Regions from separate parts of the Paenibacillus sp. NPDC057934 genome, predicted to be linked through region 1. Evidence: riboswitches for the same ligand, from Rfam matches in the RefSeq annotation. Region 1 holds a riboswitch; each other region holds the start of a gene.

Region 1 (7,518 bases):
AAAGAAGCTGCACGATTGATCCACGGACTAGGTGCCCGCAATGTTGTAGTCAAGGGCGGTAAGGCGCTGGATGGCTCCAAAGCGATCGACGTCTTCTTTAACGGTACAGACTACACCGTCTTCGAAGCAGATAAAATCGAACCGGCGCATAACCACGGCGCAGGCTGCACCTTTGCGGCTGCGATTACCGGTGGACTGGCGAACGGCCTGACCGTAGACGAAGCGGTTGCCACAGCGAAAGACTTCGTCTCTGCGGCCATTCGCAACGGATTCGCGTTCAACCAGTACGTAGGACCAGTCTTCCACGGCGGCCACCGCCTGGAACAATAGGTCTCGCCCATCTGGCGAATAATCCTGTCATCCAAAAGAGCAGAGCCGACATCCTCGGCTCTGCTCTTTTTATACGGCTATAGCAAGCTGTTCAGCAGCTTTTAACTTGTTAACGAGATTGTAGACACCCTATCCGGCTAAATGTGCCCTACAGGCTATTTTCCTCAGGCTACCGTCCCCTCAGTTCTCCCTGACAGTCGTCTCGGCACCTTCACGTTCATTTACGAAGCTGAGATGGCTTCTCCCCCAACCACACATACTGTCCAACACCACAGCAATCGTCCTGCCATGCTCAGAAAGGCTGTATTCCACGCGTGGAGGCATCTCCTGATAAAAGATCCGGTCAATGAGCCCGTCCTCCTCCAGCTCCCGTAGCTGCTTTGTGAGCGTGCCTTGGGACACGTCCGGTATCCTCCGCCGCAGTTCCCCGAACCGCTGCGTCCCGTCCACCAGCAGCATGAACAGGATCAGCGGCTTCCATTTGCCCCCAATGACATCCAAGGTTGCCAGAACGCCTGTCAGTCTGGGTTCCTGCGAATTTCGTTTCATCATCATCACCTCTCCTGTTCTCTTCATCATACCTGTGACGCCCCTCCATTGCACGTCTCTCCTAAATAGTACGAATTTTCGTACCGGGTACGAATAAAGTGCGTACTGTGCAGCGCCGTTATTTTACCCAATAATAGAATAGAAACTAACATACGAATAAAGGAGAACAACCTATCATGTCAACTCTTACTTTACAAAATCAACGGGTCGTTATTATAGGAGGAAGCTCCGGGATTGGCCTCGCAACGGCCAAGCAAGCGGTGGAGCAAGGTGCATTCGTCGTTCTGGCAGGTCGGTCCTTGGACAAACTGGAACTAGCCAAGGAGAGACTGGGCGCAGACTCCGTGGAAATATACACATTGGATAACAAAGATGAGGAACAGCTGAAATCCTTTTTCGAGCAAGTGGGTCCGTTCGATCATCTGTTCACGCCTGGTGCCAGCTATGTCAGAGGGCCGATTACGTCAAGTGCGGAGGTTGCCCGCAGTTGTTTTGACGCCAAATTCTGGCCACAATACAATACTGTAAAATATGCTGCCCCGCAGATGCGCCCGAATGGATCGGTCGTACTGATGTCCGGTGCCTTTGGGCAAAGACCGCTCACAGATGGCGCTTCCTACGCTGCCTGCAATGGAGCCATCGAAAGTCTGGGTAAAGCACTGGCGGTGGAGCTGGCCCCTATTCGGGTCAATGTCATTTCCCCGGGAACGATCCACACAGAATTTAACTGGGATGGCGCCGAACAGGCAGTTCGGGATGAATCCTATAACGCCTATGCCAAAATCAACCTGCTCGGCCGGATCGGCACAGCCGCAGAAGCCGCACATACTGTCGTATATCTGATGACGAACGGATATACCACCGGCAGCACCCTGTTCCCAGACGGCGGCTATATTTTACGCTAATCTCCTAGCATACTCTCAAAATAAAAGGTGCCCCGAACAGCCAGAAAGCTAGCTAATTCGGGGCACCTTTTATGTATTTCCTGGATTACTTCTGTCCAGTCATGGCCAGATAGCTTGTCTCACTCACGACACGGCGTGCGGTAACATAACGATCAGCATAATACGATTCCGACAATTTGCTGATGCGAACGCCCTTGCTGCTGGAGGAATGAGCGAACTCACCATCACCGATATAAATACCCGCATGAGAAATTCCGTTACCGAGGGTATTAAAGAATACTAAATCTCCGACACGAAGATCTTCTTTAGCTACAGCTGTTCCAGCTTTAGCTTGGGACTGCGAGGTACGCGGAAGATCTCCGGCATTGAACTTATTGAATATGTATAAAATAAATCCGGAACAATCAAAACCCGCTGCTGTTGTGCCTCCCCATACATAAGGAGTACCAAGGAGTTGGTTCACTTCATTCTCGATCTTAACGTCACTGGCAAAGGCGGCTGGTGCTGCTGCAGTTAATAGAATAGCGGCTCCAAGTACAGAAACAATAAACTTCTTCAGACCGTGATTCTCCCTTCAAATGCCTACGGAGTTAGCTGAGGGTTCGGTTAAAGGTTTCCCTATATTCCCTTGCTTTCAGGAATAATTCACCCAGATGTGGTTCCCCCGTTTTCAACGATTGAAATTCGGCAACATTGATTAATATTTTGTAACTATTTGTATAGTAGTATAGATGTCCCCCTTCTGTCAATGCTATTTGATAGATTCATAACTTTATTTGCTCCCACATTCTTTCTACATATTTATAGATTATACTGCTATTTACCGGTTATTTTTCGCGGAATCGGGCCTGATATTTCTATCAATTCTTCCTCTATCGGTCCCGCAGGCGTACATGAATATGAAAGTAAAAGACTGGTAACATTCTTGTAATCACTGCGGGTAACTGTGGTTTGAGATTAATTAGATTATAATATCAGTTATTTTGTCACAACTATCTTCATTTCCAGGTTTTATAGGTGGCGACCTCTGATTCAGGGTACATTTTCGGAATAGCAAAAAGACGCTACAAGCACCAAAGAATTGGAATGATAGCGTCTTTTAATTACAAGTATAATCAATAACAGAAAGTTAGAAATCTTAAATCGCTATTACCAAGGCAGTTGCTGGTCTTGGTGATAGAACCCGCCTGTTGGACCATCGGCTGGCAGTGTAGCAAACTTAATACTGGTCAGACTTCCTTCTCTTTCATCCAAAGAGGCTTTCTCTCCTCCAAGTCCAGTGCGGACCCAACCCGGATGAACGGAATTCACCTTGATCGGCGTGTCCTTCAGTTCGTGTGCTAAATGAACAGTAAATGCATTCAAGGCTGTTTTAGAAGCATTATATGCAAATGTCTTCATTGAATAAATTGGAGCAGCAGGATCTGAATGGACAGTCAGAGAACCGAGAACACTGGACAGATTTACAATACGCCCTGCTTCAGATTTACGGATAAGCGGCAGTAACGTTTGTGTCAGCTGGATCAGTGAGAAAAAGTTAACATTAAACGTTTCTCTAAGTAGTTCAATTGGAAGTGTACTTGTACGGTTAACAACTTCGACTGATACACTTTCTTCATCCAGTAAGATCCCCGCATTATTAATTAATATATCTAGTTTCCCAAAGTTTTTCTCAATGTAGTCATACACGGTAGCATGATCTGAAATGGTATTCACGTCAATTTTTACGCTCACTACATCTAATCCTTCTTGTTTCAGTTCCGCTGCAACAGCTTGTCCTTTATCCGCATCGCGGGCGCCGATAATTACGGTAGCTCCCAATTTGCCAAGCCCACGAGCAGTTTCCACACCAATTCCACGAGTAGCGCCTGTAATCAATGCCACTTTTCCCTTTTGATCTTGTGTTGTCATATTGAATCCATCTCCTTTTATTTTCGAGAATGATCATTCTCAATATTATTAAAAAAATATCTATCTCACTTACGATCTGACATGCTAATGTTCCCGTCTCAAATGCATCATACCATATTGAGAACGATCGGTAAAGTATGAGAGTTCCGCCAATAGTCAATACGAAATAGCTAGAGCGGATCATGGGTTTTATCTCAGATTATATTGGGGTTCAATATGCATACTATCTGGCAGAACCTCTAGAACTGTAATTCACCCCACATGCGGCTATCCTTCCGCGAACGCTCCATATATCCGCTGGACAGCGCAATCCCCTACTCCCCTTCTCCCGCTTTTACTCTCCCCGGGTTATGAATCCTCTCTTTTCCGCGCATACTACTCTTACACATTCGATATGAATCACTGCGAGAGGAGAATGCTGTATGACGCAATTATTCCGTAATTCTCTGCCCGCTGGGGCGAGTCAGCCTGCGCCCGTGCTGCCTGTTCCTCTTTCTTTCAACCGGAACTGGCTACAGGATTTGGAGTCAAAGCTCGATAAAGGCGGACCCTGGGGCGACTGGCGACTATCTCAGCTGGCCGTGCAGGGCGAAGAAGCCGGTCTGGTAAGTAGCTTCGACGAGTTGCAATGTATGAAGCACTTGTCCGGACTGTCCCCGCTTCCCCACCAAATCGATACTGCCCATAAGGTGCTATTCCAAATGTCGGGACGAGCCATTCTCGCCGATGAGGTTGGACTTGGTAAAACAATCGAAGCCGGGCTGATCCTCAAAGAGTATCTCGTACGTGGACTCGTGTCCAAGGTACTGATTCTCGTTCCGGCCTCCTTAGTGCTGCAATGGGTTCGGGAGTTGAATGCCAAATTCGGCATTTCTGCCATTGCCCAGAAGAAAGCTTATTCCTGGGGCAACGACATTGTTGTCGCTTCACTGGATACCGCCAAACGTGATCCGCATAAAGAAGTGCTGATGAATAACGAGTACGACATGCTGATTATTGACGAGGCCCATAAGCTCAAGAATAAGAAGTCAACCAATTACCAGTTCGTACAACAGCTGCGTAAAAAATACTGTCTCCTGCTTACCGCTACCCCCGTGCAGAACGACCTCGGCGAGCTGTTCAATCTCATTACTTTGCTGAAACCGGGACAGCTCGGGAATCAGGGCGATTTTGCCACCAACTTCGTTGTCGATAAGCGCCAGCCTAAGAACGAAGAGCAGCTCCGCGGGGAGCTGTCTAAACTAATGATCCGCAACCGCCGCGGAGAAGGTCCAGTCAATTTTACCAAACGCAAAGTCCGTAATATCCCCCTGACACTGTCCGAAGAAGAGAAGCGACTCTATGACGGGGTCACTGCTTTTGTCAAAGACCAGTATCAAGAGGCTGGCGGCAATCTCAGTAGCATGCTCTCTCTTGTCACTCTACAGCGGGAGGTATGCAGCAGCCGGGATGCCGTCTTTATCACCTTGGTGAACCTGATCAAGAAATTGCCTGAGGATTCGCCTAAGCGTGATCGGATGATGGAGCTGCTCCAAACGATTCGTACAGTAAAAGCAAATACCAAGGCGGAAAAGACTCTGTCGCTGATCCGTGAAATGAACGAAAAGGTCATTGTGTTCACCGAATATCGGGCCACTCAGGAGTATCTGCTGCAATACTTCCGTGAGGGCGGGCTGCAATGCGTCACCTATTCCGGGGGTATGAACCGTGGCAAAAAAGACTGGATGATGGATCTGTTTCGTGGCCGCGCCCAGGTGATGATTGCCACCGAAGCTGGCGGCGAGGGCATCAATCTGCAATTCTGCCACCATATGATCAACTTCGATCTGCCATGGAACCCCATGCGGGTAGAGCAGCGGATCGGGCGTGTCCACAGACTGGGACAACAAAATGACGTGATGATCTATAACCTGTCGACCCAAGGGACCATTGAAGAGCATATCCTGCATCTGCTGCATGAGAAGATTAATATGTTCGAGATGGTCATCGGCGGACTTGACGTCATTCTGGAAAAGTTCGAGAAGAAAGAATCACTGGAGAAGAGTCTGTACAAGATTATGCTGGAATCGCAAGACGAGAATCAGCTTCGCAGTGGTCTTAACCATATTGGTGAGTCGCTAAGTCAATTGAATACCAGCATCAAGAAGGAAAGTGAGACAACCATATGACCCTCTCCCCACATCAAGTGCGCAAGCAGGTTATGGATTATCTTGAGGCCACAGACTGCTCGATTATTGAGACCTCTCCCCTGCATGTAACAGTCAAGCTCTCTCCCCGTGCAGATCAGATGCTCACGGATCGTCCCTATTATTGGGGCTTCGTAGAACGCACCGGGGTAGCACCCGAGACGCTGTCATTCACGTTCGTGTTCAATCCTGAACAATATGACAGTCAGGCTGAAGTCGCCTTGGCACCTCGAAGTCATGGATTAGGTAATCCGGGCTTAGTGAGAGCCGACATAGGTAATGGAATAACCAGCAAGCTTGGGGAAATAGAAGCGGCCACAGAACCTGCGGGCACTATTTCCGCAGGTTCTGTAGGATCTCCCGCACCTCCCGGCAATCCGCAGGACAGCATTTTGTCCCGCTACTTCGGCGTTGTACCCGCACTGCCCCGGATTGGCCCCGGCATGATCAGGCGCGAGGATGTTATCTATGGCAGCAAACGGCTGCGCCAGATCTGGAACGCTGCCCGCGAGGAAGGCAAATGCCTCTACCTGTTCGAAGACCCTGGGAGTCGCCAGCGAACAACCCTGTTCTCAGCGGCCTATGAGCCGTGGCTTGGAGTCTATTACAAAGTGGAGATGTCATGCGACCTGAAGCGTGAGGAGCTGCATTTTATGGGAATCTCTTTAGTCACAGGTGTCATCACTTATGAATTTGCCAGTAAGCTGTCACCACTCAAGCTGACCCCACGCCTCCCTGAGAATGTCCATGTTCAGCCGCTTGAAATGTCGGTGACGGCAGGCGCGGAACAGCTCGAGGCTAGTCTTACCGCTCGTCTTGCAGAGCTGGATTATAGCTGGGCGGAAGAAGCTCGTGAACGATTGCGGCTAGAGCTGGCTATCATCGACGTCTATTACGAAGAATTGCTCAAGGAACCGGATGAAGAGAAGCGTAAAGAGATCGAGGAGCAATATGCCCGGCGCCGGCAGGAAACCTCATGGCAATATGAACCTCAAATTGCAGTTTCTGCGGTGACCTATGGACTGTTTCATTTGCGGAAGACATAGAATGTGACCCAGCTCGCTAAAAGCAGGCAAAAAAACAGTGGAATTCCCGCAGCCGGCCGCGACAGCTTGCAACACTCTTTTTACAGCTTGTCCTTTACAATATCAGTAAGCCCATGGAGAAGAAAGGTGATCGGTGATATGAAAACATTCGTCCAGCGGGAACGCCGCCATAAGCTCCCCGCTCCCCTCCTGCTGCTGTTATGCCTGGGACTGGTAGCAGCAAGCTTTGGTTTCCCGTCGCAGCTCGCTGCGACCGGTAGCCGCATAAGCGTTGTGCAGGCTGTCTCCCAGGAGGTACCGCCCATCTTCCGGTTTCAGGAGTCTTCCGCTCCTGTAACTCTCGAAGATTTCGCCCAATCAAACATCATAAAGCTGGCAGAGCAAGCCCCCTTCAAGGAGTGGGCGGGTGCAAAGCCTCAATATTACCCACTGGGTCCCGGAACACATGGCTGGCTGGTCAATGTGATGAACGGTAAGCAGCGAATCGGTTATATGATTATCTCCGCCGCAGAGGACGGAGGCTATGTACTGAGTGAATACGGAGCCGGAACCTATGGTCTCCCTTACAGCTTGAGTGAACTGCACCGGTTA
Region 2 (7,518 bases), on a different contig from region 1:
TCACTGTCACGGAAAGTAACGAGCGATACCAGGAACATAACGGTTACGATCACGAACAGCCCCAGGCAGATCACGGAAGATACACGCTGCGAGCGCGGCCCGACGGTAATACCCCAGCTGATCAGGAACGACCACAGCCCGTTAGCAAAGTGGAAGGACGCCGCCACGATCGCGATGATGTAGAATGTAAGCAGTAGCGGCTGAGTTACAATATTGTGCATCAATCCGCCAAGCTCTTCATGCTTCACATTGCCGAGCGTCACTTGGAAACGGGTCTCGAACACATGCCAGACGATAAAGATAAACGTGATAACGCCTGTAACCCGCTGCAGCGTATATCGCCAGTTGCGTTCCAGCTTAAAACGGTTCAGGTTCGGCTTCGACTGGTAGGCGATGTACAGACCGTATACCCCGTGATACAGCAAGGGAAGCCATATACCGAACAATTCCAGGAAGAAGACGAGTGGCAGGCTGTTCAGCCACAGCACACTGTCTGTGAAACCGGAAGCGCCACCCTCAACTGCCGAGAAATTCGTCAGCATGTGCTCAAGAAAAAAGCCCCCGAGCGGGATAACGCCGAGCAAGGAATGAATCTTTCTGGAATAAAATCCTCTCATACTGGTGTGTCCCCTTTCCGATTAAAACAGCGTTTTCATTAATGAGCATTTACCGCCGGGACTACTTCTTGAAACAGCGCATGATGACATGAAAAAAGGATATCTCCCGATTTGCAAGCCGCTATCCCTTGTGTTCCCGGACTTTGATTATTTATTCACAAAGTGTGAATATCTTGTGTCACTTTTCATGTTACTCTTTTTTGTCTTATAAGGGAATTGCAATATAATTATTAATCGTTATACAATTAATGCATAAGAATGTTTTTTATATGATAATGATTATCATTTACAGCACTTTTTTCCCTTTTCATTCCTGAAAGCACTAATTATCTGTGATTCAGCCCTCAATTGTTCTATGCTTTTTATCACTTCTTATACCGGCAGAATCAGGCACAATCCTGACAGAGTCATACCTTGTATTATTACGGGAGGAAGACACTATGTTTGACGATCTGGATATATTCGCGGCAGTGGTGGAGCATTCCAGCCTGAACCGGGCTTCACGCCAGCTTAACCTGTCACAACCCGCCCTTTCCCGCAAAATCTCCAAACTGGAGGAGAGGCTCGGTGTCCCATTGTTCAACCGGTACGGCAAGCGCCTAGAACTTACCGAGGTTGGCCGTCTGGCTTACACCTATGCGCTAGAACAGCGACAGCAGCGATCCAAATTTCTGGAGGCGCTCTCAAAGTTCAAAGAAGGCGAACCTCAGCTTGTTACGCTGGGGGCCAGCCTGACCACGCTGCAGACTACACTGCCGCCGCTGGTCAACACCTACATGGAGAAGTATCCCGCTGCCGAACTGAAGCTGATTACTGGCAAGACGCATGAGATCGTCTCCTCGGTCAGCGAGGGCAAGTGTGATGTAGGGATTATTGCTTCCTCCATTCAGGAGCCTGGGCTACGCTGTATTCCGCTCTTCGAGGATCAGCTCCGCCTGGTGGTTTCCAGTCAGCATCCTCTTACGCTCCTGCCCAAGCTAAGCATGGACCATCTCTCACGCCTGCCGATGATCCTGTTCTCGAAGGGAACCTGGTACCGCCGCCTGACCGACGACCTGTTCCAGCGTTGCGGTATTGATCCCGATGTGCGTATGGAAATTGATTCTTTCGAGGCGATCGTCCGGCTGCTGCCGACGGCCAAGACCGCGGCACTCTTGCCCAAATCCTATCTGCGTCCCGAACTGCTTAATGGTAGCGGGCTCGTCTCGCTGCATATCAAGGAGTTGGAGCAGACCCAGCGGACGACCTGTCTGATCTACCGAGACGGCGGTGGGCTCAGCGGTGCTGCCCGGTCACTGGTGCAGGTGACAGAAGAAGTGTTCCTGCCAAAGCTGGCCGATTGAGAAGAGGCCTTTGGTCTTAAAAAAACCCGCCTGCGGACAAGCCGCAGACGGGTTTTTGGGATATATAATTACAGGTTAACCGCTTCTTCCTCAAATTGATCAATACCCTCATTGGAGCCGATGACGACCATAATATCACCTTCATGCAAGGAATCCAGCGCAGTCGGAGCGACGATAATTCCACTCTCCCTGTTGATGGCGATGATACTACATCCGTATTTGGCACGGGTATTCAACTGAGACAAACTCTTACCATCCATGCACGATGGAACATTCATCTCGACGATTTTATAATCCTTGGATATTTCGATATAATCCAGCAGATTGGGAGTAACCAACTGGTGAGCCACCCGAATCCCCATATCCCGCTCCGGGAAAATCACCCGGTCCACACCCAGCTTGGTCAAAGCACGTCCATGAAGAATAGATATGGCTTTGGCTACCACCTGCTTGACGCCAAGTTCCTTCAGCAGAATGGCTGTCAGAATACTACGCTCCATATTATCGCCAATGGCTACAATGCCGCAGTCGAAATTTCTGACACCGAGCGAACGCAAAATGCCCTCGTCTGTGGCATCCGCCATCACCGCATGGGTGAGCTTGTCACTCATCTCCTCCACCCGTTCTTCCAGATGGTCCACGCCGAGCACCTCATAGCCCATATCCATCAGCTCAAGCGCCAAGCTTGAACCGAACCGTCCCAGCCCAATTACTACAAATTGCTGTGGTTTCATCTCCCGATAACTCCTTATCCAATAATCATTTTGCCTTCCGGATACTGATACAATGGTTTACCCTGTTTTGGACCAAGTGCGTAGGCCAGCGTTAATAGTCCCAGCCTGCCAGCAAACATGGTGAAACAGATGAGGATTTTGCCAACTAACGACAGCTCCGGCGTCAATCCCATGCTCAGCCCCACAGTCGCGAAAGCCGATGTCGTCTCGAACAGAATCTCTAAAAAGTCGCGTCCCTCGGTCGTCGAGAGCACCATAGATACAGTGACAATCAATAGGAGAGCGAGCAAGGTAATGGTCAGTGCTTTGAACACCCGCTCCTGCGCCAGCCGGTAACGGAAGAATACAATATCCTCACGCCCACGCAACATAGAGATTACGGCACCAATCATGAGCGTAAAAGTCGTTGTTTTGATCCCGCCACCGGTAGAACCGGGAGAAGCACCGATAAACATTAGAATCACAATAAAAAATTGCGTGGCCTGACGCAGCCCGGAAATATCCAGCGTATTAGCCCCAGCTGTACGGGGTGTGACAGACTGGAAGAATGCAGACAGTATTTTGCCGCCAATGTTCAAGGAGCCCATGCTCCGCGGATTCGTAAATTCAAATACAAAAATCACGAGCGTCCCCGCCAAAATCAACGCTGCGGTTGTGGATAATACAACCTTGCTGTGCAGCGACAACCTGCGCTTGCGCCGGTAATCGACGATATCGGCAATTACGATAAATCCAAGGCCACCAGTGACAATCAGGAACATAACAATCAGATTCACTACAGGGTCATTTACATATCCCATCAGGCTACTGTAATGCCCGAACAGGTCAAAACCTGCATTGTTGAACATGGAAATGGAGTGGAACAGTCCAAAATAAATCGCCTTGCCGAGCGGCATATCAAACGCCCAGCGTATCGACAGCAGCAGTGCCGCACTCCCCTCGATCATGAGTGAATAGATCAGTACTCGGCGGATGAGCCGTACAATGCCTTCCATCGAGCTCTGATTCATGGCCTCTTGTAGGATAAGCCGGTCGCGCAGCGAGATTTTCCGCTTTAACACCAGAGCAAAGAGCGTTGCCATCGTCATGAAGCCCAGGCCGCCAACCTGAATCAGGAGCATAATGACGGTCTGCCCGAAAAGGGAGAAATACGTACCGGTGTCCACGACTACCAACCCGGTAACGCAGGTAGCAGAAGTTGCTGTAAATAGCGCATCTATAAAATTTAATGAATGTCCCGACCGACTGGAAACCGGAAGCATCAGCAGCAGCGTGCCAATCAAAATAATCGCCGCAAAACCGAGTACCAGCGTCTGGGGCGGGGAAAGCTTCAATATTGTGAAACGGTTCAACTTGGGGAATGGCGGAGCCAAATCCTCACCTCTCACTATAATAAATTGACGGTGTATGCCATTAGAATGCCAAACAAAAAAAGCACTGGAACACCAATGCCTCTACCCCTTGGTTCCTGCAGTGTTCTGAAGCCTACGAGGTTAGCTGACGGATTCGGGCGGCTGCAGGCTGCCCTATTCGTTCCCGGAACGAAATTCACCCCTGAAGATCGGCGCTCAAACTTACGTCTGCAAGCACCTTTCACTTCTTATGGTTCCCCCGTTTTCAATTGAAATTCGGCTTATATCTAATTGCATTCAAATTATATACGTTCTGTCCTGACATCACAAAGACACTATTAAGTATATTTGGATAAAATAATGTCTTAAAGAGAGACCGCGAACGCAGGAGACCCTGTTCTCATTCCTTTTCCGTGACTTGCCTGTGATTGCATCGTTTTTCACGGTTTCATGAATACGTAGAACTTTTAAACCTTGAAATTGTATGGTGAGAAATGATACACTACATACAACAAGTGTATGATCCATACCCATACACATTATTCCTACTAGGGGGTAGACATGGAAGAATCTTTGGAGCTGCTGCCACAGCAATTTCAGATCAATCCCTCGCGTCCCATCTATGAACAATTCGTCGAAGCCATCCGGGGCCGGATTGTTACTGGTCTCATCCCACTTGGCTCGCGTCTGCCATCAGTCAGGGACTTGGCCGCCGACCGAGGCGTGAATCCCACTACAGCTGCAAGAACCTATCAGGAGCTGGAGCGAATGGGCCTGATCGTCACCTATCGTGGACAGGGTACCTTTGTTACGAGAGAACAGGATGTCATCGGGGAGGCCCGCAAGGAAATGATCCTGGAGGCCGTGCGACAATTTAAAGCTGCGGGTGACAGCCTGGGGCTATCAGTTGAGCAGATGCTGCAATTTGATAAGGAGGAATCTTGATGCGTATGAATAACGATATTTCTGCACTGCCAGAACACACGGCCGCCGTGCAATGTCAGAACCTAACCCTCCACGCGAGGAAAAAAACAATTCTGGACGACGTAAGTTTCCATATTCCCCAAGGCAGTATCACGGGACTGCTCGGTCCTAACGGTGCGGGTAAGTCTACCCTATTACGTCTGATCACCGGACTGGCTACACCAGACTCCGGCTCCGTGAAGATTTTCGGCGAATCTGCCGGTGTAGAGCGTCTAGGACAATTATCCCTGCTGCCGGACCGCAGCAGCCTGCCTGGATGGCTGACTGTAGGGCGCTGGCTTCACTTTGCTGAAGGCATATATCCCGATTGGGACAATGTGAAGGCAGAGCAGCTAATGGGTCAGCTTTCCGTTAAGAGGGAATCCCGTATCTCAACCTTATCCCGCGGGGAAGAAGCCAGACTGCAACTGCTGACCTGCCTGTCCCGCAAAGCTCCGTTAGTCATACTCGATGAGCCCTTCACTGGCGTGGACCTTATTTCCAGAGAGGAAATTGCGTCCACAGTTGTGGGCGAGATGGCTGATGGTGAGCGTACCTTTTTTATTGCTACGCATGATATCCGGGAAATGGAGCTACTGTTTGACCGCCTCATTCTAATCGGTAACGGACGGATTCAAGGTGTTGAGGATGTGGAACAGCTCCGTAAGTCCGGTCAGTCCGTTGAATCCCGTTACAGGGAAGTGTTCGCATGACAACGCTTAGAGCATTAACAGATCTGGAGTATAGCCGCTATAATCCGTATAAATGGGGCAGACAATCTTTTTGGGGGATTACTGTAGCGCTATTCACTCTGCTCTTGGGTATCGGATGGTATCTCTTTCATAGCAGACAGCCTTCTCTGCAAGGTCCCTTTACAGCAGGCACCATTCTTATGATAGGGATCGTTATGTATCTTTCTTCAGTGGATATGCTGTTGTTTACAGTCCATAGTAGCCGGGAGTGGATTCTGAATTTCCCGCACTCCCGCACGCTTCTGCTGTATGCCAAGGCGATCAGCCTGTTTAAGCATGGATTGTATCTTGCTTCCATCGTTATCGCTTCTAATATCGGACTGTATGTACTCTTCAACCTGACAGGACACTATGAGCACCTTCTGCTCAAAGAGCTCGTCCTGACAGTAGTCGCTCATGCACTCTTTATGGCTTCCATCTTTCCGCTCGCCATCGTATGCGGATTGCTGGCAGGAACCATTCTTATGGGCTGGAAGCTGCTGCTGCTCGTCCCCTTTTCACTATTATGGCTGTCTCCATTGATGGCTTTGGCCACATACTTGAATTCCACTGCTTTGAACGGTGAGCCATTACAATACCTGAATCCGTCCTATATACTGCTGTATACGCTAGGTATTCTGCTGATTGGCTGGCCTCTGAGCTACATGCTGATTCATTGGATTGCCAAGGCTGGTCTCGAAAGAATGAGTGAGATCCGCTACAATTTCCTGGCCGTACAGCTTCCATTTGTTAAAGAGCAGAACACTGTGAAATCGTACCGACGTTCTTCCGGATTCCAGGCACTGTATCAACTGGAGCGCAGCCGCCTGCAATATGTTGAAGGATTAATACCCATTAAGGTGATCAAGGGAGCCGTCCTTGCTGGAACGTTTATCTTGTTCTACCTGTTCCCCGAAGACGATCAGTTTGTACTGACTCTGACCAAGATGCTATTTATCTTGCCTGTACTGGTAGCTTCCATATGGATCATGTGCAAAAGCGGGGTCGAGCACAAGCAGCTGAATTGGCGCCTCTCTTTTCCACATCCTAGACTGCTGCTTATAACATCTAGTATCTTCGCAACAGGGGTCACCGTCCTTCGCCTACATCTGATGCTGAGCATAGCCACTCTGGCTGGAATCGGGGCAGCTCTCGCAGGAGGAAGAGCCCATTTCGCTTCTGTTACTGATTATCTGCATTGGTTTGCATACATCTTCTTAACATCAACGCTGATGCTCATCCTGTCCCTCTGCCTGCTGCAAATCAGCTATTATCTGATGAAGTCAAAGATATTGATCGCACTGATCTTTCCGCTGTATATGATCATTGCGCTTCAACAAACGATTGTGAATCATACCCTGCTCCCGGAAAATATACAAATCGGACAGTCGCCAAATTGGCTGCTGCTTGGATGGGTAACCTTGATCGGATTGCCGCTTGCCGCGGCCTGCCTCCCTCTTGGGGCCAGATATCTACACCTCGTTATCGCTCAAAGCAATGAAATGGTCAGAAAGAAACATTAAAATCATAAAAACAGGCCCCTCTGCGTAAGAATACTTGTTAGCAGATTGTAGACAAGCAAAATAACTGGATTGCTCTCATTTGTATCATATTGCAAGTAGTGCCATAATACATGAGTTCACCCAAAAGGAGGCGTTATATGAATCCCGTCGGCCACCCCCTTAAGCAGCGCCCTCTCTCCAAAGGGCTAATTATTTCGGGCATCATAGGCATTGCCCTATTCATTATGTTCCAGGTGTTTCCTTCCTTACTCGGAG
Region 3 (7,518 bases), on a different contig from region 1:
TACACGCAAATATATGTTCAGCGATTATATGAAGGGAATTGCTTTCGTCGATGCGGTGGCCGCCATTGCTGAGGCTTTTGACCACCATCCGCATATTACGATTGATTATAAAGCGGTCACGCTTCGCTTGACGACACATGAAGATGGCGGAATTACGCCGCTGGACATTCGTGGTGCACAAGAGTTTAATGAAGCCTTCGAGAAGGCCCGCTAGCCTGTCGTGTATTCCTTTAACATAGCAATGGTACAGTAACTCATACATGCGAAAAAGCCCGTGTAGCAGGATGTAAATCCTGTCACGGGCGTATTTGTGTTGTCTCTCAGCGGCACTTTACTTCTTCTCAGCCAGCCATGTGGCCACGTTCGCAATTTCCTCCGGCGCCAGCTTTTCCTTGAAGGAAGGCATTTGGCCCCGTCCTTTGGTTACTATACTGTAAATCCCAGCAGCGTCGTGCTGGCCACCTTCGTTTTTCAAGCTAGGTCCTACCCCGCCTTGAAGCTGATCGCCATGGCAGGTGATACAATTGGCTTTCACAGTCGCTTCTGCCTTAGCGGCATCAAGCTGAATTTCAGGCATAGTAGGCTTGTTCTGTTCAGCTACCTCTTCTTTACCTGGAAGTGTGAACATTAGAACTACCGCAAAGGCGCAGGCGGCAAAAAACAATCCGCTCATGATCCATTTTTGCATCCCCAATCGTCCCTTCTATGTAAGCTGCTCCCTATATTATAGCGGAAGGTGAAGCGTTATCATAGCATTTGTGGCAAAAAAATGAACGCCCAAGCGATACTTCTTTAAAGTTCCTATAACATAGCATCATTTCTCATAGACCATACAATAAAATGGTTTGCTTCCAGTAGGTGTCATTCGTTCATAAGTGTCTGAAATCGTAAAACCACTCTTTTGGTAAGTCCGTATGGCTCGCTGATTCCAGGTCAGCACCTCCAAATCAACCTCCCGCCCAGGATAGCGCAGAACTGCAGCTTGGACAATGGCGCGGACAAAGTGCTGACCCATTCCGTGACCGCAAAGCTCAGGACGCATACCGATCCCCAAACGTACTACACCTTCCATCGGGAACAGCTGTGCGAAGCCGCAGAGATCGCCTTCATCGTTCAGCACAGATACATACTGCTCACTACGCAGCTGAGGATCGCCAAACTCAATGCCGAGCTCCTCCATCTGTTTCCAGGGCATCCAGCCATATATATTGTAAGGAGGCTCATAGCTCCATTGGCAGATGTCTTCAGCATGGCTGTTCTCCATGGGTACCACATGGAACGTAACAGGTAAATGAATCATAGGATCGTGAGTCCTCCTTTCCATAGGATAAAGTTCTATAATTTAATTATATACAAAAAGCATAAGATCGGGCGCAGAAAGTCGGGAAAATGTTGTTTGGTGAATTTCAGGAAGGGTAATGAAGAGTAACAGAGACGACAAAAAAAGCCCTTCTCCAGATTTCGATAAAATCGGGAAAAGGACTCACTTATAACTTATTGTACATCGTCAAAATCTTGAGTATCCGTTGCAAGCGCCTGATAAGCATCCGTACTCATCACGCGTTTAGCACCCACATAACGACTAACATAATAGCTCTCGCTCAATGAACTGATCGTTACACCACGAGAAGATGAAGCATGGGCGAATTTGCCTTCGCCAACATAAACGCCAACGTGGGAGATTCCTTTGCCACTGGTATTGAAGAATACCAGGTCGCCTGCTCTAAGTTCGTCACGTGACACCGTGGAGCCCATCTGATATTGGGAACCGGATTGGTGTGGCAGATCAATACCAATCTTGTTGAAGACAAACATTGTAAAACCAGAGCAATCAAATCCACTTGTAGACGTGCCACCAGCTACGTACTTGGTGCCGATAGCCTTGTCAATCACCTTATCCATCTTGGAATCGGCGAAAGCGCTTCCTGCTCCAATAGCGGTAAGCATCATAGAAAAGCCAAGCACTGCTGCTGCTAATTTCTTCTTCAAAAGTGTAAACCCCTTCCAATGCCTACGAGGTTAGCTTAAGGGTTCGGTTGAAGGTCCCCTATGACCCCTCTTCGAACAGGAGGTCAATTCACCCAAAGTGGTTCCCCCGTTTCCCTAATGGTTAGGGAACTCGGCATATACTGTTGATTAGAATTAGACTGCTATATGAATACATGACAAAACCTTATAAAAAGGTGACTCAATAATTACAAAAATGTTACTAAAAACTCACTGCGCTAATTGTAACAAACACAGCGTCGCTTGGCAATCATTTATAGCATATTTGTACGCAAAAAATGGGATTTTAAGAGCGGATTCTCACTATTAACGTTGAAAATAGAGGACAAACTGAAATTTCCAAAATTTATTGAGTTTTTTGGCACAAAGATGATTCATCTGCTCCCCTGAGGTGTATACGTATACTATAAAATAGGAAAAACCCGGAAATTGACTATGATGATAATCAGTCTCCAGGCACAATATAGATATGAAGTTAAATAGAATGGTCGTAGTGTAGAGGTTTGTTTAGTCGTAGGCAACCGCTTTATAAGCAGTTGTGCTCATGATGCGTTTGGCACCAATGTAGCGGTCAGCCCAGTATTTCTCACTCAGTGAGCTAATAATGACGCCACGTGAAGATGACGATTGGGCAAATTTACCATTTCCGACGAAGATGCCGACATGAGATACACCGTTACCAAGTGTGTTGAAGAATACGAGGTCTCCGGGCCGCATTTGACTGCGAGAGATGGAGGTACCTGCGCTATATTGCGATTGGGATGTGCGCGGCAACGAAATGCCGATGCTTTTGTATACATATGTAGTGAATCCAGAACAATCAAATCCCGCAGTGCTTGTCCCTCCAGTTTTATAGGAGGTTCCGAGGGTTTTTGTGATAACCGAGTCCATTTTGGAGTCTGCTGAAGCGCTATTGGTTCCGATACCGATGGCGAGTGCCAAGCCCAGTGTGGCTGTAACAATGATTTTCTTGAAATTCTGTCTGTTCAAAAGATGTACTCCTTCCAAGGCCTGCGAGGTTAGCTTAAGGGTTCGGTAGAAGGTCCCCTATGATCCCTCTCTTACGAGATCAATTCACCCAAAATATGGTTCCCCCACTTCCCGGTGCAAGGAATTCGGCGTTTTATGCACCTAAAGTGTGACGTATCGACAACTGCATACATGACATAAATGAAGTTATTAAGAAGTGCCTTCAAAAGATTACAAAGTTGTTACTAGTAGTACAGAAGCCATTGTATCAAACCCGTTACCATTTTGCAAATCGCTCTGCTGAAGATGACAAAAAAAGAGTCGCGGCTCCTGTTATCCAGGAACAATGACTCTTCTAATATGCCCTGAGTGGGGCGAATTTATTGTGGGAATGCTTTACTCCTCCATAGGTCATATTGAGCCGCTATGCCCCACAATTTAAGCAGTGTGGACGGGAGCGGAAGGAGTTGGCGGATCAGGAGTGCGGGCAGGCCTGGGAAGTAAATAATCCCCAAAGCGTAGATCACCAAGAGAAGCAGACTGCCTGCTCCCATTACGAGCGATACCCCTATCGCGGTGAGGAAGCACCGTAGGGCGATTAGCAGGGAAGAGAACATACCAGTCCCGGCCGTATAGCCGAACTGCATGTACAACAACAGCAAGCGGATAACATACACATAGGCGCACCAGACCAGAATATAGGGAATGCCATTCAGCAGCAGCTTATAGTCCATTAAAGATGACAGCAGCAGTGTATATATCTTGGGTGCGAACCAGTAAACGGGTAGAAGGGCGAATAGCCACTCTACCAGGCTGAAGACCAGCACGGACAGACCATGCTTCTTCATGCCGGGAAAAAAGAACAGACCGCGTTCTCCTGAACGCTCCTGATGCAGCTCATGCAGCAGACCCGCCCGAATGAACGGGGAAATGAGCAGTCGCAGCACGGTCAACCCCAGCAGCATGCATAGCCAGCGCTGTACGTCAGGGTCCGAGGTAAGACTATGCTGACCCTCGATGTAGAACAGCAGCCTGGACATACCGCTGCCCCCCGCGTTGTGTTCAGGATAACGCAGGAGGACTGATACTACGGCCTCCCGTACGAAACCATACATAAAGTAACCCCAGAGCAGCCGGTAGATGAATAGCAGGATCAGAATATAAGTTTGTTCCTTCAAACTTTGCCAACCGCGAATAATTGATGTTTTCAAGCCCATCCACCTCACCAGACCAGAGTTCCAAGCACAGTTTCAAGCAGTTTTGACAAGGTTAGCGTCCAGCGGGAGAGGGTATCCGGCTTGATCTCCGCTAGCCTGAAATTGTTGATATGTTTGTTCTCCAGCAGAAGGGTGTGCTGGGGATCGATCTCTGCGGACAATAGTGGGGAGCTGGAGATCAACTGGAACGCTGTATTCTTGTTGTCCCCATTCCAGACTCGCTCCACAGTGTGGCCATCAGAGAAGGTAAATCTAATGGGGACATTCGCGTAGTGGCTGCCTCTGTTACTCACCTTTACGATGGATTCATAGCCTTGGCCGGTACCGGCATTTTCTTTGGTACGCATCTGGATATCGTCGATCGAGAAATCAGGGGCTCCGCCGTCATAGATATAAAGGTCGAAATAGTTCTGCCATGATTTCTTGGTCACGTTCTCTACGACCTTCTGAAAATCACGGGTAGAGGGGTGGCGGAACCGGTATTTATTCGTATAGGTGGATAGGATGGTATCCATAGTTTTAGTACCTACTTGCCGTTCGATGTCTTTCAGCACTAATTTGCCACGGAGATACACATTTTGGGTATAAGCATCTGCTCCGCTATATTTCCAGGTTTCTAGTGTGAGAGCCTGAGGAGAAGTCACCAGACTGGCCTGAATGGGCAGGTTGGCTACCACACCATACTCTTGCTCCATTAGGCGGTCTTCGGCATAGGAGGTGAAACTCTCATCCAGCCAGGCTTCCTCAAATTCGTTGCTGGCTACCATGCCATAGAAATATTGATGGCCTATCTCGTGGACCACTGTTCGTTCCAATGAGGTGTCTGGGGAAGACTCGGATGCACCAAAGGCCGTGATCAGTGTTGGATATTCCATCCCCCCAGCCCCATTGGCATCCTTGGGCGGAACCACTATTGAAAGTGTGGAATAAGGATACGGCCCGTACCATTTACTAAACGCGCTTAGGGCAGCCTTCGCAGCTTGGAAATAACGCTCCTTGAGGTCTTTATGCAGCGGGTCCAGATATAGCTTGATCCGCACGCCTGGAACCTCTGGCGTGGAGAAGGCCTCCTCAGCGACCACAAAATCAGGCGACGCAGCCCAGGCAAAATCATGGACGTCGTCAGCGTAGAATTGATAAATTTTCTGATTCTGCTTCAGTTTAGCCGTCTTCACCGGGAATCCCGTGGCAGCAACGGTATATTCAGGAGGCACAGTTAGAGTCACGTTGTATATGCCAAAATCGCTGTAGAATTCCGATGTCCCGTGGTACTGATGCAGATTCCAGCCTTCCTGGACTACTCCGCGGGTTCCGGCGGGTTCATAGACGCTAATCTTGGGAAACCATTGTCCGGCCATAACGAAGTTTCCCGAGATCCCCATCCGGGCGAATACTTTGGGTAGCTTGACCTCAAATTGAAGTTTGAGGGTCACACTTTCCCCACCGTTCACGGGTTCCGGCAGATGCACCTTCACCAATGTACGGTCATTGATATTCCCGTCATCGGGTTGAACATACTGCACTCTCTGGATGAGAGAGGTGCCTTCTGTGGTTCGTACATCCGTCAGGGTCATGCTGCCGAACCCATTCTCGGGCATCTTGTCACTTCGGAGCTCACCGCCGGATTCTTTCATAAAAGTCGTATTGCGGGATTCGAAGGCATTGGGGTAGAGATGGAAATACAGATCGCTGACAGGCTTACGGCCGGGATGGTTCCAGGTTACCGTCTCCGCGCCTTTTAAGGTGGCAGTCGCCGGGTCAAGTTTCACGTCGAGATGGTACTCGGCGACTCTTTGGCTTAGCGCCTCGGACACGGGGACAGGTGCGCTCTCCGGGAATGCCTGCTGCGCAGTGCCCTTGCCGGGCGAGATTGCGGGGGACTTGGCCGCTTTTTGGGCAGACATGCCTGCCAAGGCAGGGCTTGCACCTGGGTAGCTCCACAAGCTCCCGCCCAGCAGCGTTAGGGCGGCCAGAGCCAGAATGCTGATTTTGGTTCGAAATGTCGGTGGCTTCATACTGTGATTCCCTCCCGTTGACAAGCATCTACGGGATGTATATGTTTGCAATCGCGAGATTATTAGCTAAAATTAAATTATTCGTAAGAGGAAGGACGTGCATCTGTGGATAACAAGCAACCGGAAGGCAAGAAACAGATTGCCTTGAATATTGTCAACGCGAAGAGCAAACATAAAGGATTTGGAGCAGGCTCAATTGATTTGAACAATGTGTCCCCCGTCATTATTGATAATGGCGAAGCGATCATTGATATCGGAGCTATGCATGCTAAGAGCAAGGTGGAGAAGGGCATTAAGTTCTCCGTGAACCGTGAGGATGTTCCGAACGGGAGGCAAGTTTGGGTCGTATGGGTAGCTGTAGACCGGACATCCGAGGGTCAGCACTACGCCGGAATTACGGCTTGTGAGATGTGGATTGACACCGAAGCCCGTCGGGGTTGGAAGATTTTAGCCGAACATGTGAACAAACTCGATTCGGCTTTAAAACGGAAGGTTATCGTGGAGGGGCTTGGAGAAGCGGAAAAGGCGGCGCTGAAGTCATTGCTTATTTCACATAATGAAGAGTGGTGGGAAGCTTCGAGGGAAGAGCTGAAAGTAGCACTGTCGGAATAATCATCAGAATTTTGCCGGTTTTATCCGTCCACTAAGCGGACATCCCAGCAAAAGGGCTGCATCTCCTGTACTATGGGGATGCAGCCTTTTTAATATTCTATAAATGCTAGTATAGCGGAGTGCAGCGATTCAGACAAATCGAACGATGTGGATTCCGTTCGGTACAGCCGATCAGCCGATCTTGGATTGCCTCGGAGCATTAAGCTTGCGTTTTAATTGACTCACCCGCGCTTGGCTGATTCCCAGGATCTCGGCGAGTTCCTTCTGATTGGCGAATGGATGCTCTTCGATGGCCCGCTCCAGCCGCTGTGTCATTTCTTCAGTCTTCTTCCGCTTGACACTGCTGCCAGGGTCGGCGGTAGCCTGAGGAAGGAGTGGAGAAGGTTCCGGCTCCTGTGGGAGTCGCTCCGGATCACCAAGCTCCTTCAGGCAGCTATTGCAGATAAATTGATCCTTGTAATAGCTCACGTGATCCAGACTCCGGCAAAAGGTGCATTCCGTGGAGGTGTATTTTCTAAGTACAATAACATCCTCATTCATAATGAAAAATTCGATCGGATCCCCAATGTCGATATTGCGTGTCATACGGATTTCCACGGGAACCACAATTCTTCCCAGACTGTCCAAATTCCGAATCATACCCGTATCTTTCATACCATGTCCCTCATTCACATGTTTAGATTTGGTGTTTCTTTTAT

Evidence for each region. A riboswitch is a leader RNA that binds a small molecule or an ion and turns the genes downstream of it on or off. The one in region 1 is predicted to bind cyclic di-AMP.
Region 2: linked by a shared signal. The riboswitch ahead of ACFVRY_RS19785 (TrkH family potassium uptake protein) and the one ahead of ACFVRY_RS00465 (C40 family peptidase) in region 1 are both predicted to bind cyclic di-AMP.
Region 3: linked by a shared signal. The riboswitch ahead of ACFVRY_RS29110 (C40 family peptidase) and the one ahead of ACFVRY_RS00465 (C40 family peptidase) in region 1 are both predicted to bind cyclic di-AMP.

The regions. Positions count from the first base shown of each region.
Region 1 is NZ_JBHVPB010000001.1:99,532-107,049, reverse strand. It holds gene thiD (bifunctional hydroxymethylpyrimidine kinase/phosphomethylpyrimidine kinase) at 1-330, shown strand, start outside; gene ACFVRY_RS00475 (winged helix-turn-helix transcriptional regulator) at 511-882, opposite strand; gene ACFVRY_RS00470 (SDR family oxidoreductase) at 1,056-1,784, shown strand; gene ACFVRY_RS00465 (C40 family peptidase) at 1,870-2,343, opposite strand; cyclic di-AMP (ydaO/yuaA leader) riboswitch at 2,348-2,484, opposite strand; gene ACFVRY_RS00460 (SDR family oxidoreductase) at 2,934-3,695, opposite strand; gene ACFVRY_RS00455 (DEAD/DEAH box helicase) at 4,118-5,863, shown strand; gene ACFVRY_RS00450 (YqhG family protein) at 5,860-6,927, shown strand; gene ACFVRY_RS00445 (hypothetical protein) at 7,066-7,518, shown strand, end outside.
Region 2 is NZ_JBHVPB010000008.1:262,495-270,012, forward strand. It holds gene ACFVRY_RS19770 (succinate dehydrogenase cytochrome b558 subunit) at 1-617, opposite strand, end outside; gene ACFVRY_RS19775 (LysR family transcriptional regulator) at 1,058-1,960, shown strand; gene ACFVRY_RS19780 (potassium channel family protein) at 2,029-2,694, opposite strand; gene ACFVRY_RS19785 (TrkH family potassium uptake protein) at 2,709-4,046, opposite strand; cyclic di-AMP (ydaO/yuaA leader) riboswitch at 4,161-4,338, opposite strand; gene ACFVRY_RS19790 (GntR family transcriptional regulator) at 4,608-4,991, shown strand; gene ACFVRY_RS19795 (ABC transporter ATP-binding protein) at 4,991-5,722, shown strand; gene ACFVRY_RS19800 (hypothetical protein) at 5,719-7,263, shown strand; gene ACFVRY_RS19805 (CPBP family intramembrane glutamic endopeptidase) at 7,401-7,518, shown strand, end outside.
Region 3 is NZ_JBHVPB010000022.1:15,555-23,072, forward strand. It holds gene ACFVRY_RS29095 (4a-hydroxytetrahydrobiopterin dehydratase) at 1-214, shown strand, start outside; gene ACFVRY_RS29100 (c-type cytochrome) at 332-688, opposite strand; gene ACFVRY_RS29105 (GNAT family N-acetyltransferase) at 815-1,300, opposite strand; gene ACFVRY_RS29110 (C40 family peptidase) at 1,495-1,989, opposite strand; cyclic di-AMP (ydaO/yuaA leader) riboswitch at 1,994-2,135, opposite strand; gene ACFVRY_RS29115 (C40 family peptidase) at 2,515-2,997, opposite strand; cyclic di-AMP (ydaO/yuaA leader) riboswitch at 3,001-3,138, opposite strand; gene ACFVRY_RS29120 (hypothetical protein) at 3,357-4,187, opposite strand; gene ACFVRY_RS29125 (M1 family metallopeptidase) at 4,199-6,208, opposite strand; gene ACFVRY_RS29130 (YwhD family protein) at 6,314-6,820, shown strand; gene ACFVRY_RS29135 (AbrB/MazE/SpoVT family DNA-binding domain-containing protein) at 6,992-7,474, opposite strand.